Regions from separate parts of the Vibrio sp. Isolate22 genome, predicted to be linked through region 3. Evidence: predicted binding sites of a transcription regulator. Region 3 holds the regulator's gene; each other region holds the start of a gene.
The links. Region 3 encodes PurR, which represses purine synthesis genes. Its sites were predicted from a motif close to TNANGNAAACGTTTNCNTNA; they were not measured.
Positions count from the first base shown of each region.

Region 1 (4,216 bases), on a different contig from region 3:
CAGCGTCGTTCGCCAGCAATAATATGCTCAGTTCGGCTGACGTGGCACTCATCTTTTAGTAGCTCGGTGAATACGTTGAGCTCAGATTGACACAAGCTAGGGCAACGAGTCGCAGCCTTACAAATAGGGCAGTGGTTTTCAATCAAGATGTAGTGATCGTCTTGTTCTTTCAGTTCAGCCATATAGCCCTCTTCTTCACGAAGTTGGGTGAGCTTTTCCAGCTTACTGATTAGATTGTCACAATCAGACAGGGCAGATTGATACTGTTTTAATGTGTGCTGTTCACGCTCGGCAGCGACTTTAGCTAAGCCTTCTTTTCCGAATAGATTTTCTACGGCATCAATGACTTGAATCGTAAGTTCACCATGACGGTCTGAAAACTGACTATGGCCGTGCTGAGTAAGAGACCAGTGACGAGTCGGACGACCGACTTTCACTTTGACGTCATGAAACGCGAGAATGCCATCATCTTCCAGGCTTTGCAGATGTTGCCTTGCACCCATTGTCGTCATACCAAACTCTTCTGACAGCTGTTTGGCTGTTACTGCGCCTTGACGCTTAATGGTCTGTAAGATTTTGTCGCTTGTTTTCATACTATCCCTACCTCATGAACCTTACTATTATGAGGCAAGGTGTTTATAAAGCAAACCATTTACTATTTTGACAGTTACCGACCTATCAATAGCAAGGGTGAGAATCTGACAGGGCAATAAAACAAAAGGCTGATACTTGGTATCAGCCTTTGAATATTCTGTTTCACTCGATATGAGGATTACAGGATGTGACCAACCACTTCTGGATCTTTACGCTCTAGGTAGTGGATTGATTTGATGCGGCGAATCGTACGGCATCGGCCACGGATAAGTAGCGTTTCTGTTGTAGCGATATTGCCTTGACGAGAAATACCTTCTAGCAGGTCACCCTTAGTGATGCCCGTTGCTGAGAATACGACGTTGTCGCTGCGCGCCATGTCTTCCATCTTCAACACGATACCAGCGGTTACGCCCATTTCAGCACAACGCTCTAGCTCAAGCTCACCGTGTTTACGGTTCTCTTCTGTATCGCCTTTCACTTCGTGACGAGGTAGTAGACGACCATGCATGTCACCGTCTAGTGCGCGAATTACTGCGGCAGAAACTACACCTTCAGGTGCGCCGCCGATGCAGTACATTACGTCAACTTCGCTGTCTGGCATACAGGTTAGGATAGATGCTGCTACATCACCGTCTGGCACTGCGAATACACGAACGCCCATCGCTTGCATCTCTGCAATTACTTGGTCGTGACGTGGCTTAGCCAGTGTGGTTACTACTAGCGTGTCGAGTGTTTTACCCAGAGCCTTAGCAATGTTTACTAGATTTTCTTTTAACGGTAGAGCTAAGTCGATAGCGCCTTTAGCACCAGGGCCAACGACTAATTTTTCCATGTACATATCAGGCGCTTTTAGGAAGCTGCCTTTTTCGCCTGCAGCCAATACTGCCAATGCATTTGATTGGCCCATTGCTGTCATGCGCGTCCCTTCAATTGGGTCAACTGCGATGTCGACAGCGTCGCCGCCCACACCTACGTTTTCACCGATGTATAGCATAGGTGCATCATCGATTTCGCCTTCACCAATAACAATTTCACCGCTGATTTCGGTTTTGTTTAGTAGGCTACGCATGACTTCTACAGCAGCGCCATCTGCAGCGTTTTTATCGCCACGGCCAAGCCACTTGTAACCAGCCAGTGCTGCACCTTCTGTGACACGAGAGAATGACATTGCTAAATCGCGTTTCATGCGGACTCCAAAATTTTCAAAGGGGGAATAGAAATTTCGCGGCGGATTTTACCATATCCAAAAGGAAACGTTTGCCTTTTTGCTTTTTGCAGATTGCTTTTGATCAATGAGCAGTGAAAAACCACTAATATTCATCAAAATAATTGGTTTGCGAGTGTGGCTGTAAGAATTAACGTCAATATTCGGTAAAAAGCGCTGTTTTTTTCATCGAATGGCGCAAAATATCGAATATATTGAGTGTTTATCCTTGCTCTGCTGAGTAGAATGGGGAAATAAGTGGAGTGAACCTTCACCATCAAATGGATAACTTAAAGGTAGGCCAGAATGTCTTTTGAAGTACTAGAGCAACTAGAAGCAAAAATTCAAACAGCAGTAGATACGATTGCACTTCTTCAAATGGAAGTGGAAGAGCTTAAAGAAGAGAAACAAGCACTAGCAACAGAAGCTGGTGAACTTAAAGCAAGCCGTCAAGAGCTAGAGCAAAAAACTCAGCAGATGCAAGAAGAGCACTCTGCATGGCAAGATCGCATCCGTAACCTTCTTGGTAAAATGGATGAAGTAGAGTAATTCACTCTTCAGATTTAAAAAAACGCCCGCTACTCAGTAGCGGGCGTTTCTGTTTGTGTTCTTGGTTATTGTGAGTGACTTATGAAGAGATAGAACTACTCGACTTCTTCTTCATCAGCATCAAGGTCAAGTTCAACGTCTAAAGGTTCGGCTGAAAGAATAATGCCCGTATTGTCGGCGTAGAGGTAATCTTCCGGTAAGAAGGTTACGCTGCCAAAGTTAACGGGTACATCTAGCTCACCGACACCATCTTGGCTTGCTCCAACAGGAATAGAAGCCAGTGCTTGAATACCTAGGTTCATGTCTTCCAGCTCATCGACTTCGCGAACGCAGCCATACACCACAATACCTTCCCACTCATTGTCTTCGGCAAGTAGGGCCATCTCGGCATCAATCAGTGCTTTACGCAGTGAGCCGCCACCATCGATTAACAACACACGCCCTAGACCGTCTTGCTCTAGCACCGAGCGAATCAAAGCGTTGTCTTCAAAGCACTTTAATGTCGTGATCTGTCCTGCGAAAGAGGCACGTCCACCAAAGTTGCTGAACATTGGCTCCACGACATCAACTTGATCCAAATATATGTCGCACAGTGCTGAAGTGTTGTATTCCATTAGTATACCTTTTGAACAATGAGCTTACTTTGAGTATATCGGTGCTTGATCCCTTTGCAATGATTAGTCTCAATTAACTCAATAGAGTTTGAGCTACGACAACCCCTGCAAACAATAGGTTAGTGACCAGCGAGCATTTCACGATAACAGGCATCATAGGTGCAATTTGAGCGGGTTTTTCTGTTTCCCAAACCGCTTTACCATGTTTGTAGACAATAATAATACTGAGTAAAAACGGCAGGCTGATCCAAACGGGTTTTTCTTGAATCAGTAGGTAAATCGCGAAAGAGACAAGTGCACAACCAAGCAGAGCAAAATGGTATTGCTTAGCTTTACGTTGCCCCAAGCGAACCGCCATGGTGCGTTTACCACATTCACTGTCGTTTTCGATATCACGCATGTTGTTGATATTGAGTACTGCAACCGCCATCAATCCACAACCTAATGCAGGAAGGAAGAGGCTTGGTTCAACATGACCTGTGTGTAGGAAGTAAGTACCTGAAACGCCTAATAAGCCAAAGAAGATAAATACCGATAAGTCGCCAAGGCCGATATAACCATAAGGCTTATTACCCACGGTGTAAGCGATAGCAGCAACAATGGCTAATACGCCTAATGCGATGAAAGACAGAATACTTTCAATTGAGGTTAAGGCATGGAAAATCAAAATCAGTCCAGCAATCATGGTAAACACGATGTTGAGGATGATTGCTTGCTTCATGGTTTGAGCCGTCACCGCACCAGATTGCATGGCGCGCATTGGACCTAAGCGGTTTTCGTTGTCTGTACCTTTTACTGCATCACCGTAGTCATTCGCCAGGTTCGACAAAATCTGTAATAGGGTGGCGGTTAAAAAGGCCAACAGAGCGATCGATAAAGAGAACTGACCGTTGGCGAACGCTAAACTACTTCCTGTAAGAATAGAGACGAGTGCGAGAGGCAGAGTTTTTGGTCGTGCGGCATCAAGCCAAATCATAAGAGATTGTTTCATCGTAAGTCTATTTCGTTGTAAGGACACCATGATTAGCAGGGCGCCTATATTGTAAGTATTGGTTTCATGCGGTGATTTGAGTATACGCCCATTTTTCAGGTAATAAAAAGCCCACTCGAAAGTGGGCCTTGAATTCGCTTATTAGCTGCTATTTCTTTGAGATAGAGCAATAAGTTGGAGTTTCGTGTGCTACAGGATGAAGCGGCTTAGGTCTTCGTCTTCAACGAATTCACCAAGCTTCGAGTTCACGTAAGCTTCATCGAT
Region 1 is NZ_JAKEUW010000009.1:66,089-70,304, reverse strand. Features, by position in the region: gene L1D55_RS07750 (metalloregulator ArsR/SmtB family transcription factor) at 1-593, opposite strand, end outside; gene glpX (class II fructose-bisphosphatase) at 773-1,780, opposite strand; gene zapB (cell division protein ZapB) at 2,105-2,347, shown strand; gene rraA (ribonuclease E activity regulator RraA) at 2,443-2,961, opposite strand; gene L1D55_RS07730 (1,4-dihydroxy-2-naphthoate polyprenyltransferase) at 3,035-3,952, opposite strand; gene hslU (HslU--HslV peptidase ATPase subunit) at 4,142-4,216, opposite strand, start outside.
Region 1: the regulator PurR is predicted to act here: its motif matches at 1,840-1,859, upstream of glpX (class II fructose-bisphosphatase).

Region 2 (4,216 bases), on a different contig from region 3:
GGTTTGGTTGAAGATATTGATGATGTCTGGGTATTGGTGCGTCATAGAATCAAATTAAAGTAAAAAGAACAGGCGCATTTTGCGTTTTTTTACGCGCTCGGTAAAGCCCTATTAGGGGTAATGACATTAGCAATATCGTTATCCTACAGGTGGACAATCGATTGCAGCATCCAGATTACACCACTTTTAGGTGAATGATTAGTTTAGCTAATCTGAAATGCTTATTCACGGTACAAATATTCATTCGTCAATCGCCAGTTTTACTACTACACTCGCGCTTCATTTTTATATCTCCAAGGCCTATAAGACTCCAATTTATAGACCTAAATAATAGAGCTACAGCAATGCTACTAAGTGTTTTGTATATCATTGGCATCACGGCAGAAGCCATGACCGGCGCTCTCAGTGCTGGTAAACAAAAAATGGATTGGTTTGGTGTAATGTTGGTTGCCAGCGCAACGGCTATTGGCGGTGGTACAGTGCGAGACATCTTGCTTGGTCACTACCCGTTAGGTTGGGTTGAGAACCCTGAGTTTCTCGCGATTACTTGTGTGGCTGGCGTTGTCACAACAGGCCTAGCTAAGTGGGTTATTAAACTTAAAGGCTTGTTCATTCGTCTAGATGCACTGGGTCTGATTGTATTCAGTATCATTGGTACTAAAGTGGCGATGAACATGGGCCTTCATCCAATGATCTGCATGGTATCAGCACTGGTTACTGGCGTATTTGGTGGTTTGCTGCGTGATCTTATCTGTCGCCAAACACCTCTGGTGCTGCATGAAGAGCTTTACGCTTCTATCGCACTGATTGCTTCAGGCTTATACCTAGGCTTACTTGAGTTTGGCATTAACGATGTAACCGCAACGATTGTTACGCTTGTAGTTGGCTACTTGCTGCGCATGGCAGCGGTAAGATTCAAGTGGCGCTTGCCTTCATTCCAGCTTGATCCTGAAAGCTCTGTGCATTAATAGCAAATACCACTAGAAAACAAAAAGGGTTGCTCCAACAGGAAGCAACCCTTTTTTTCATTCACTCAATCGTTAGATTTGAGGAGTATTCGTCGTTACGCCATGGTTCTGACCACGATGACGCAATAGGTGATCGAGTAGAACAATCGCTAGCATCGCTTCTGCAATTGGCACCGCACGAATACCAACACATGGATCGTGACGACCTTTAGTGATTAGCTGCGTCGCTTCACCATCTTTAGTGATAGTGTCACCCGGTACCGTAATGCTTGATGTTGGCTTAAGCGCAATGCTTGCCACAATATCTTGGCCAGTAGAGATACCACCTAAAATACCGCCAGCATGGTTGCTAGTGAAGCCTTCTGGCGTTAATGGATCACGGTGTTCGCTACCGCGTTGATTAACCACATCAAAGCCATCACCAATCTCAACACCTTTAACAGCGTTAATGCTCATCAGCGCGTGCGCGATATCGGCATCAAGACGATCAAAGATCGGCTCACCAAGGCCTACCGGCACTTTAGTCGCGACCACTTGAATCTTCGCACCGATCGAGTTGCCTTCTTTTAGTAGGTCGCGAATCAGTTGGTCAAATTCAGGCACTTTATCTGCATCAGGGCAGAAGAAAGCGTTGTTTTCAATCTCGTTCCAATCCACTTTATCAATTGAGATGTCACCCATTTGAGAAAGATAAGCTTGGATTTCAACACCAAATTCTTGTTTTAGGTATTTCTTCGCAATCGCACCAGCTGCAACACGCATTGCTGTTTCACGAGCTGAAGAGCGACCACCACCACGGTAATCACGCACACCGTACTTTTGATGGTACGTGTAATCAGCATGGCCTGGGCGGAATTTGTCTTTAATTTCGGAATAGTCTTTAGAGCGTTGGTCTGTATTTTCAATCAATAGACCAATAGAAGTACCCGTAGTTTGGCCTTCAAATACACCTGATAAAATCTTTACTTCATCCGCTTCACGGCGAGCCGTTGTATAACGAGAAGTACCAGGGCGACGACGATCCAAATCTTTTTGAAGGTCTGCTTCGGTAATTTCTAATCCTGGTGGGCACCCATCTACGATACATCCTAGTGCGATACCGTGACTTTCTCCGAACGTGGTCACGCGGAAATGTTGTCCGATACTGTTTCCTGCCATTACTTCCTCTAAATCAGCCATCAGCAGAAGGTTTGATTCTAAAACCCGCTGGTGAACAGCTTTACTTGTCTATTCTTCGTAAATTCATAGTGGCTTTATTACTAAATGATGTAAACCCCAAAAAAGGAACAATTTTAACTTTCTATTACATGAGCCGAACGAAATGAATAAGAGAAGGAAATAACTGGAGCTTTAAAAGAAGTGTTTTATGATGGATGAAATGCAAAAAACCCGACAACTCAGAGAGCTATCGGGTTTCTTTAAATAATGGCACGCCCTGAAGGATTCGAACCTTCGACCACATCCTTAGAAGGGACGTGCTCTATCCAGCTGAGCTAAGGGCGCGCTACAGGAAAGAATTATACGAATTCGAACCATGAAAGCAACGGCTTTATGTAACATTCTGATCTAAGTGAGTAAAAAAAGGGCAACAAACATATAAGTGTTGGAAAATAGAGCAAAGCAATCGTTTGCTTGATGGTAATCAAAAAGATTTTCTGGAATAATGCGCCAAAAACATCAGCCACTAACTTGAATATCAATACTAAGGAAATTCATGACTGCTCAAAATATTGATGGAAAGCTAATTTCTCAAACGGTTCGCTCCGAAGTTGCTGCGCGTGTAAAAGCTCGTACTGAAGCTGGATTACGCGCTCCGGGCCTAGCGGTTGTTTTAGTGGGTGAAGACCCTGCTTCTCAGGTTTACGTTGGTAGTAAGCGTAAAGCGTGTGAAGAAGTTGGCTTCGTATCTAAATCTTACGATTTGCCAGCCACTGCAACAGAAGATGAACTGTTAAACCTAGTAGACCAACTGAACCTAGATCCAGAGATCGACGGTATTCTGGTTCAACTGCCTCTACCTGCTGGCATCGATAGCACTCACGTTCTTGAGCGCATCACACCAGAAAAAGACGTTGATGGCTTCCACCCATACAATGTCGGCCGTTTGGCTCAGCGTATGCCTAAGCTTCGCTCTTGTACGCCAAAAGGTATCATCACCCTGCTTGACCGTTACAACATCGATTTACGTGGCAAACACGCAGTTGTTGTTGGTGCTTCAAACATCGTAGGTCGCCCAATGACCCTAGAACTGCTTCTAGCAGGTTGTACAACGACGACATGTCACCGTTTTACTAAAGACCTTGAAGGCCACGTACGTCAAGCAGACGTTGTTGTGGTTGCGGTAGGTAAGCCGAACTTCATTCCTGGTGCATGGATTAAGAAAGGTGCAGTTGTGGTCGATGTTGGTATCAACCGTTTAGATTCTGGCAAGCTAGTCGGTGACGTTGAATACGATGTCGCGAAAGAGAGCGCAAGCTTCATCACACCTGTACCGGGTGGTGTAGGTCCAATGACAGTAGCGAGCCTAATCGAGAACACAATGATCGCTTGTGAGCAATTTCACTCGAAGTAATCTGCGAACGACAAACCTGTCAACGACAGTATAAATAGAATTAGAAAGCCGCAGCGTGATATACGCTGCGGCTTTTTTAATAAAGAGCACTTACTACTTGTATGGAGTCTCGACTTTCTCGACCTGTTCTGAAGGTGGCAACAAACTGATGATCTCACACTCTGTCGATATCAGCTTTTCTAAATCAGCCCCTTGAGTAATTAAACGGAAGTCCCCGTCATTGATGACTCCAAGCAAAATCGCTTTAGGATAAAGCGCGTTAAACTCATTCAGATCAAATGCCTCTGTCAGCCCTGTACTCTTAATTTGGCTACCTTGTGCCATTAATGAGTTGAGCTTGGAGTAGGTCACGCCTTCCTCAAATAGACTTCGGTTGCCATCTCGACTCACTTGGTGTCTCTCGTGCTTGCTTTCTGGTGACTCAAGCTCAAAAACCTTATTGGCACCAAACTCGTCTTGATAATGCATGCTGACTAACGGGTTAGTTTGGCGATAAGGTGAGACAATCATCGCTCGACCTATCCCATCGAGCTCCAAATTGTTTTCCGCATGACTAGAAGCTGGGTTACCAAAGTAGACATTCAAGCTATCCATGCGCGCCAACCGAATGCTCTCCCAGTTGGTATCTGCAAGCACACTATTGATGTTATGAGTTGCGAGCACCTTGGCAAACTGT
Region 2 is NZ_JAKEUW010000017.1:36,037-40,252, forward strand. Features, by position in the region: gene L1D55_RS12070 (elongation factor P hydroxylase) at 1-45, opposite strand, end outside; gene L1D55_RS12075 (trimeric intracellular cation channel family protein) at 345-968, shown strand; gene aroC (chorismate synthase) at 1,041-2,126, opposite strand; tRNA gene L1D55_RS12085 (tRNA-Arg) at 2,395-2,471, opposite strand; gene folD (bifunctional methylenetetrahydrofolate dehydrogenase/methenyltetrahydrofolate cyclohydrolase FolD) at 2,683-3,540, shown strand; gene L1D55_RS12095 (sodium:proton antiporter) at 3,634-4,216, opposite strand, start outside.
Region 2: the regulator PurR is predicted to act here: its motif matches at 2,585-2,604, upstream of folD (bifunctional methylenetetrahydrofolate dehydrogenase/methenyltetrahydrofolate cyclohydrolase FolD).

Region 3 (4,216 bases):
TTCCAGCGTGAGGTATTGACCAAAGTTGATGCCTAATAAAACAATCGTAACGACTAGCACAATACCCAATATCATTTTCTTACTCATTGATACTTCCTCAAATTTTCAATGCATACCATTAGTATAGATAGACAGGCAAAGCATAGATTAACTTTCATTAGATGATAAAAAACTATTTATTTTATGCGATTAGTAGAGTTTGAACGGTTAGCCCAACTGTTTGGCTTTGTGTAAGCGATAGGAATTCGCAGCATAAAGCTGGGAGAAGTATCCAGCGATTAAAAGATTATGAGTTTTTGCTAGAGGATTGTTTTATATAACTTAATCTAAGAGAAATAATTTGTACCACGTAAAAAGTGATAAAAAATTGAAAGAGTTTTGGTCTTGGTTCGTTCTATATACGTAACAATCGAGGCATGAAGATTGTTTTAGATAATTATTCAGGCAGACAACTAAGGAGCTAGCTATGAAATTATTATCAATGATGACGGTTATCGCTACAACAAGCCTTTTCTCTTTCCAAGCTATGGGTTCGGGTGTCTATCATAGAGCCGCTGTAGAATCTAAAATCTTTAAAGGGGATGTAGTTGCGAGCCAATCACAGGCTTACGAATCTGGTAAACAAATCTGGATGGAGATAAACGGCAAGGGTTCCTATGAACTCAGCAAAATCCTACCTCAAGCTTCTGAAAAGGTGGACGTGCGTTCGTTTGAAATCAGAAACGGGAGCATCAAAGTCAAAGAAATCATGAACTCATCTGGAGAGATTAACTTCGTTCCGATGGTCAAAGTCGACTTTAAGTATAATTATCGCCCATCTTTCTAGGATGTTGATAGGGTGCTAAAACAGCAAACTATCTAATGTTACTAATCGAAAAAAAAGCCGCAGAAATGCGGCTTAGTTGTATAAAAAAGGGTGTACTGACAATGTTAATTGACGCGACTGATAAGCTCTTCGCGACGTTGCTGTGGAATAACCGACCAATGCGTGCCATTGATCGCTCCTTCTAATGCCCAAAGCAGTTCAATACTGACAGAGGACGTATGAGATTCCTTGATGGCATTAAATGCGTTTACAGAGCCAGATTCATATAAACGTTCTACGGAATCAATCCCGGCCTTCTTCAACATGCGCTCAGTGGCAAGTCGAAGGTTAGGGAGGTCTTTCAGTCGAGTAGGCTTAGCAGCGGACTGTTCAGCTTTCTCTTCTTTTGCAAAACCCAGAGACGTAGTTGCAAGTTGTAAGATTTTCTCTTGGTCTTGCCACAGGCCTTCTGGTAAAGCGAAGTATTTAGTTACGACAGGGAAACCACGTTTTTTGTAGACGTACGGTTGAAACCCTTGTTGCTCGAACTGTTTTGTTGTGCCTTTGTCTGCTCGTATGTGCAACTGGTCATTAACAACCAGAGCAAACATAGTGTCATCAGCAAAAAGACCGAATCCACCAAACATTGAGCGTGATTTTATTTTTCCTAGGGGCTCAAATAACTTCATTGAGTCCTTTAGTATCGGTTTATCCATGTTATTTATCTCGGTGTATTTGAACTACGCCACCAAATAAGCAGGTCCGAGAGATTAGCAAAATGTTGCAATTACATTGTCAATAAGCCGTAAATTACTAAATTATTAGTAGTTACTGCATTTTGCCATCGGTAACCCCGCTACCATACCAACGAGTGGTTTAGGCCGGAAGCTTTGCGTCTCACCTTTTCAAGTGATTTGCCCTGTGCGTGACTGATTGAATAGAATAAAGTTTTTGTTGAATGAGGCTCACACTTGATATTTCAAAATGTGATATTGCTTCAATTAATGATCTTTATTATATGAAACTAGGTTTATTTTGTCTGCTGATAAAAAAAGCGCCCCCAAAGGTGCGCTTGATGAAAATAAACTCAATTTATCAGTTAATTTAACGTTTTAACTGTACTACGTTCAACAATTTCTGGGTGCATTTCGAAGACACGTTTTTCATGGTCTTTGTCTTTTATGCGCTCAAGCAGAATTTCGAATGCGTTCTTGCCGACACGACGCTTCGGTTGGTGAACGGTGGTCAATGGTGGAGAGAAGTACTCCGCCAATTCGATGTTATCGTAGCCAATGATAGAGATATCTTCTGGGATACGGATGCCTTTTTGCTGTAAGCGACTCATTAAGCCGAGTGCCATCGTATCGTTAAAGCAGAATACTGCCGTAGGGCGCTCTTCCATCTCAACAATTTTGTCTGCCGCAAGTACTGCTGTATCACACTCGAAGTTACCTTCGATGATCATATCGTCACTTGCAGTGATGTTTGCTTCTTCTAGAGCGCGCTTGTAACCAGCGATACGTTCAACACAGGCTGCTTTGTCTAAGTGGCCACTTAAACAAGCAATCTTTGAGTGACCGCGGTCGATTAGGTATTTAGTCGCTAGGTAGCCGCCTTCTTCAGAGTTATCAATGATTTTATCTGCTTGAGAACTCTCTGGGCCCCAATCCATGACTACTTTAGGGATGTCAGCATGACGATCTAACATCTCTCTCAGTTCTTCTGTTAGGTCTGAACACATAACTAAGATGCCATCTACACGTTTCTCTGCAAGCATTCGAATGTAGTCACGTTGCTTCTCATAGATACCACCAGTGTTACACAGGATCAAAGTGTAACCTTGACGGTAGCAGTAGCTCTCAACACCATCGATAACTTCAGAGAAGAATAGGTTTGTTGATTGAGTCACTAGCATGCCGATAGTTCGTGTTGAATTACACTTCAAACTACGAGCAACAGCACTTGGTGCATAGTTTAATTCGTCTACCGCTTTATTTACTTTTTCTTGAGTCGCTTCTGCAACAAAACGTGTTTTGTTGATTACGTGAGAAACGGTTGTGGTTGATACGCCTGCTAAGCGAGCGACATCTTTTATAGTGGCCATGGTTTTATCCTATTAGAAGCTACTTTCCCCAAAGTACGGAGTGAAGTAGCCGTTAAGCTACCTAACTAAGAGCTTAAATTTGTAGGGCTCTTTGGGTACTAAAGTGTTAAAAAACAAAAAACCGCTAGTGAGCGGCTTGTTTTAACACCGAAATGCTCTGAACTTAATAAGCATAGCATTTCGTGAATGTTTCATATTTTATCGTTTGCGGTCACAATTCTAGACTGACTAGAAAATACTCGCAATACAATTCACCCAGAAATCCGGGTGAATTGTCACATTCTACGGAATTTATTTACCTAGTCATCAGTTAACCTTATTCACCAGCTAAATATTGAGCATCTAATTGACAGAAAGCCATTAGCAGAGAAGAGACAGCAGCGTAGAAACCGAATTCATCAACATCGTGACACTTAACGTTGAATTTCGGGATCCAAGTTAATAGCTGTTGCTCGATAAATTGTTGCTGAACTTCGAACGATTTTTCTAGTTCTTCTTCTGATTCTGTTTCATTAGAGCGAATGATTAGGTTTCCTAAGAAGTCGAGTTCGATAGCGATGTGGTCTGCTGGTTCTTTTAGATCTTGGTTAACCACTAGGTTGTGCTTAGCCATGATCTCTTCCATCTTTTTCGCTGGTTTATCGTTTAATAGGCCAGTTTCACCGATGTACATTGAGGCATAAGGAAGGGCGCCATGCTTATCTGTCTTTAGGAAAAGGTCGCAAAAGTCAGCAGACAGTTCTAGTTGTGCATCTTCGCGAGTTTGTAGGCGGTTCAGTGCATCAACCAACTTATCAATAGCAGGCTTTAGAGTTTCATTTTCGCCTAAACCAGTTAAGAAAGAACGAATTTCAACAGAATGGTAGTGGTCAAGTTCGTCTTGAGTGAGCTCTTTGGCGAATAAGCTTGATAGCCACCAGTAAATTTCTGCTCTTTGCTCATTGAACGTTTTCGTATCTTTCATTACATAGATCCTGATTTAGTCTTGTGGTGTCTTTTCGCACACCAAGGCTGATGACGAGGTTATTTGCGAAATGCAAAGTTACTCGTTAGTAGTAATGCCTATATTGAATTGTGCTAGACGACAAATAGCAAGGTTTAAGATTGTCTTGTATCAAAAAAAATCCATGTTTCTGGCATTTATCTTCAGTACCACTAGAATTGTTACTAGTTATGAATAGAATAGTCACCGAAACTATTAAATAAGAAAAGTGGTGTAGATGAGCTATCACGTATTAGTCGTAGAAGATGATGTGGTGACCCGTAGTAAACTGGTTGGTTATTTCCAGAACGAAGGTTACACAGTG
Region 3 is NZ_JAKEUW010000030.1:47,816-52,031, forward strand. Features, by position in the region: gene L1D55_RS16790 (TVP38/TMEM64 family protein) at 1-87, opposite strand, end outside; gene L1D55_RS16795 (DUF3316 domain-containing protein) at 467-826, shown strand; gene L1D55_RS16800 (TfoX/Sxy family DNA transformation protein) at 931-1,521, opposite strand; cyclic di-GMP riboswitch class I at 1,649-1,734, opposite strand; gene purR (HTH-type transcriptional repressor PurR) at 1,905-2,909, opposite strand; gene torD (molecular chaperone TorD) at 3,226-3,873, opposite strand; gene torR (two-component system response regulator TorR) at 4,130-4,216, shown strand, end outside.

Region 4 (4,216 bases), on a different contig from region 3:
CAATCGACGATAGCGTCTTTAACTTTCATCGCGCCATATTGGCTATTGCGGATTTCGCGGTTAGTACCATTAAAGTCAACCACAAAACGCTTAGAGCTATGGAATTGATTCACCCAGTTAACCGCTGTGGTCGATAGGTACAAATCCATGTCGTCCTGACAAGTGAATTCAGAAAGGACACGTACAAATCGAGAAGCCAAACGACTCCACAAACAACAACGATAAATTTGCTCATTGGTCGCTTTGAATTTAACACCTGCCTGAACAGGTTTTGCGTTTGTAATCCCTAGTTGGGTTAGTTCTTCAACTAATAAATTCTCAAGGCCGTTTGAGGTAACCGCTAGATATTGATTCATAGTGTTCTTTTATTGATAAAAATGAGCTCGATTATACCTGATTTTGTTACCAGAGCATCACTCTAAACTCGTCTTTTCATTGAATCTTTCGACTAACTGGCTAGCAAATACTCATTACTGAAGCGATCGCTTACCCACATCCCCTTAAAACATAAGACCTAACGAACTCACTCGTTTAACACCCAATTTCCGAGCAATTCGCCCTTGTGAATTTATATTCACACCAAAATTGGTATATACCAAACTAAAAATAAGGGTGGAATTTAGCTACAAAAGAACAAAAACAGGGAATAAATATGGGTAAATTACATTTTCGGGGAAGTAAACAAGGTGAAATTAACGTAAAAAAATCGTCTTAACTTCACTATTTTGATGGTTAATGAGTGATGCATTTATCAGGGTGAGGTTTTTTAGGCACAAAAAAATCGGCTATTAAGCCGATTATTTGGAAGGTTTGATGAGGTTGTTCGCTGCGACGTATGGCCGAAATGATGTATTAAATTTGAGTTAGCCAACCATCGCAATATGATGAGATTGATGCAGAATCGCGTTAGCATCAAGCATTCTATCGTGCATCACCTTGATCGAGTCACCAAAGCGTAATCCCTTTGAAGGAGTCAGTAGGAACTCTTCTAGGTCTACAAATGCACATAAGCTCGCACACTCGCCCACTTCTAAGACGATGAAGTAACCAAGGCTATGCTCGTTATTCATTTGTACAATATCCCCTTCCTGAGGATACTCATGTCCTGCACCTTGAGGTGCGAAGAACCAGCTCTTTGGTTGTACAGGCTTGTGGAAACGCTTCGCAGCCACGCAGTAAAGCGCTAGTTCTGCTTGGCGAGGCTCAGATAGCTCTAAGCCAGAAATTTGTTCTTTGAAGGTTTGGTATGAGGATGCGTCATCAACGGTGAATTCATTATCTCGAAACGCGCAGTCCACCAGCTTATTGCGGACCAGATTCGTTTTGAAAATCATATCCTCTCCGAGGTTTAGCATTAATGAACATTGCTGTTCATCGTAATACCAACTCCATGTATCGCTAGGTTTAAGCATCATTTCGTCTCACACTGTTGAACCATTCCATTAGGTAAAACGCAAAATTACCTTCAATTGCAGTAATTTTACTGAGCAATAGGCAAAAAAAAAGAGGAAATGAATTCCTCTTTCTTATCGCTTTTCTCTACAACTCAGGGAGTTACAGTGTCTCTTTTAGTAAGACGATGTCAGTTTATAGATACTTCTGATATTGATGTTCTATAACGACCATAGTTTTCAAACTACAGGTTTTTGACAATGTCAGCTACAAGGCGTGGCCCCTTGTAAATAAAACCAGAGTAAACTTGTACAAGCTTAGCACCTGCCATCATTTTCTCTTTTGCAGCAACATAAGAGTCAACGCCACCTACCCCGATGATCGGCAGTTTGTCACCTAGCTCTTGGTGAAGTTTACGAACTACTTCAGTGCTACGAGATTGAACTGGACGTCCACTTAGGCCACCCGCTTCGTCGCAATGTTTCATGCCTTCGACAATTGAACGATCCAATGTCGTGTTCGTTGCGATCACACCATCGATCTTATTTTTGATCAATGATTCGCAAATTTGGCTGATTTCATCATCACTTAGATCCGGAGCAATCTTAAGAGCCAGAGGAACATACTTACCATGCTTCTCTTCTAGTTCCGCTTGTTTTGCCTTAAGTTCAGACAGCAAGTCATCAAGTGCTTCGCCGTATTGTAGAGAACGTAGCCCTGGTGTGTTTGGTGAAGAGATATTTACCGCAATGTAACCTGCGTATTGATATACCTTCTCCATACAGATCAAGTAGTCTTCTGCGCCCTTTTCAATCGGTGTGTCTTTGTTTTTACCGATGTTGATACCTAAGATGCCGTCGTAGTTTGACTTCTTAACATTCTCAACAAGGTTATCTACACCTAGGTTATTGAAACCCATTCGGTTGATGATACCTTCAGCTTCAACAAGACGGAATAAACGAGGTTTATCGTTACCTGCTTGTGGACGCGGAGTAACAGTCCCTACTTCTACAAAACCAAAACCCATTGCGCCAAATGCATCAATACATTCGCCGTTCTTATCTAGGCCAGCCGCTAGGCCAACTGGGTTTTTGAAAGTAAGACCCATGCACTCTACAGGTCGGTGAGGTAATTGTTGGCGATACAAAAGATCAATAGGTGTGCCAGTAAAGCGCTTGAAGTTTTGAATTGCGAGATCATGTGCCTTTTCGGCATCAAGTTGGAAAAAGCCAGTTCTGGCTAGACGGTAAAGCATTGTGCCTCCGATAGAAAAAAGCCCCGTGTAAACGGGGCGATATTATTTACTTATTTCCCCAACTATTCAATCTATTACTGTCTGTAAGGGTAAGATAATCGAGTTTGCTAACGAATGAGCTTCTTTATTAAGCAAACGTTATCGTATATTTAGCATATCGAGCACCTTTACTTCACTTTCCAATGAATCACTTTAGTGCCCCGTGAATTGATTGACACTCTGTAAGCGCAAACCAGTCGCACCCCAAAACGAAAAAGGCAGACCAAATGGCCTGCCCTTTATTACTGTCTATCTAATCGTTAGTCTTTCGACATGCAGTTTAGATTAAGTAGCATTAATTCACGCAACGCAACTGAGAACTTAGCAAACTCATGAACAGAACCCACTTTGAATTCGTTCAGGATGCTTTCCCAGCGGTGTAGAGAAACAGAGTTGCTTTCCATCCACTCATCGAGCGCTTTAATCACATCAAGATCTGAACCACAACCACAGTTAAGAACTTGGCCTGTTAGCTGGCGTTGTTGCCAATCCAGATCTTCTCTGAATGCAGCACGTGCCAATGCTTGCCAGTTGTTATCGACTGCTTGACCATTGATTTGCTTCAAGAACCAGTGCAGAGACAAACGGTCGCCTAGATTGAAGTAAAGCTTAGACGCTTGTTGTACTGTTTTACCCGTTTCACGAGCCACTGTGGATATATCCAGTGCTGAGTACAAGCTAGACAGACGCGCGACTGAGTTCGCCAATTCTGCGGTTACGCCTTGGTCAATCCATACTTGCGCCATTGCTTGATGTTCTTCTACTTCTGAAGCAACCAGGTTTTCATCCAGTTTCTCAGTAATAGCTACTACATCGCCTTGGTAAAGTTCAACGAGTGCTTTCACAGATTGCTTGCCAGTACGGTTTCTTAGCAACCAACGGGTCAAACGGCGCAGTGTACGACGTACATGGTACAGCAACTCATATTGAGCCTCTGAACTAGAGATGTTATCCAGTTCACGAATGCTCTTAAGCACTTGGCCCAAACCATAGATTTCACGTGATGCCGCGTAAGCATTAGCAATATCGACAATGTTTGCGCCCGTCTCTTCTTGCAGACGAGTGATGAAGTTACAACCCATCTCGTTAACCATTTGGTTAGCAAGTGCCGTCGCAATGATCTCTGCACGCAGTGGATGGTTATCCATGTGCTGAGAGTAGTTACGGCGTAACTCAGTTGGGAAGTATTGCATCAGTTGTTGAGCATGGAACTCATCATTCGCAATATCATCGCTCACAAGATCTTCTTTCAGAACCATCTTACCGTAAGCGATCAATACAGATAGCTCTGGTCGGGTCAGACCTTGACCTTGCTTCTCACGCTCTAGCAGAGTTTCGTCATCTGGAATGTATTCTAGGCCACGATCCAGATACCCTGCTTTCTCCATTGTGTGAATGAAGCGGATTTGTTCTTTAACTAAGCTCACGCCTTGATGTTCAGTTACCGAAATAGACTCAGCTTGGCAGTACGCGTCATCAAGTACAATCTCACCAACTTCATCTTCCATTGACTCTAGAACTTGGTTACGT
Region 4 is NZ_JAKEUW010000010.1:69,671-73,886, reverse strand. Features, by position in the region: gene rlmKL (bifunctional 23S rRNA (guanine(2069)-N(7))-methyltransferase RlmK/23S rRNA (guanine(2445)-N(2))-methyltransferase RlmL) at 1-356, opposite strand, end outside; gene L1D55_RS08255 (cell division protein ZapC) at 864-1,415, opposite strand; gene pyrD (quinone-dependent dihydroorotate dehydrogenase) at 1,637-2,647, opposite strand; gene L1D55_RS08245 (NAD-glutamate dehydrogenase) at 2,947-4,216, opposite strand, start outside.
Region 4: the regulator PurR is predicted to act here: its motif matches at 2,775-2,794, upstream of pyrD (quinone-dependent dihydroorotate dehydrogenase).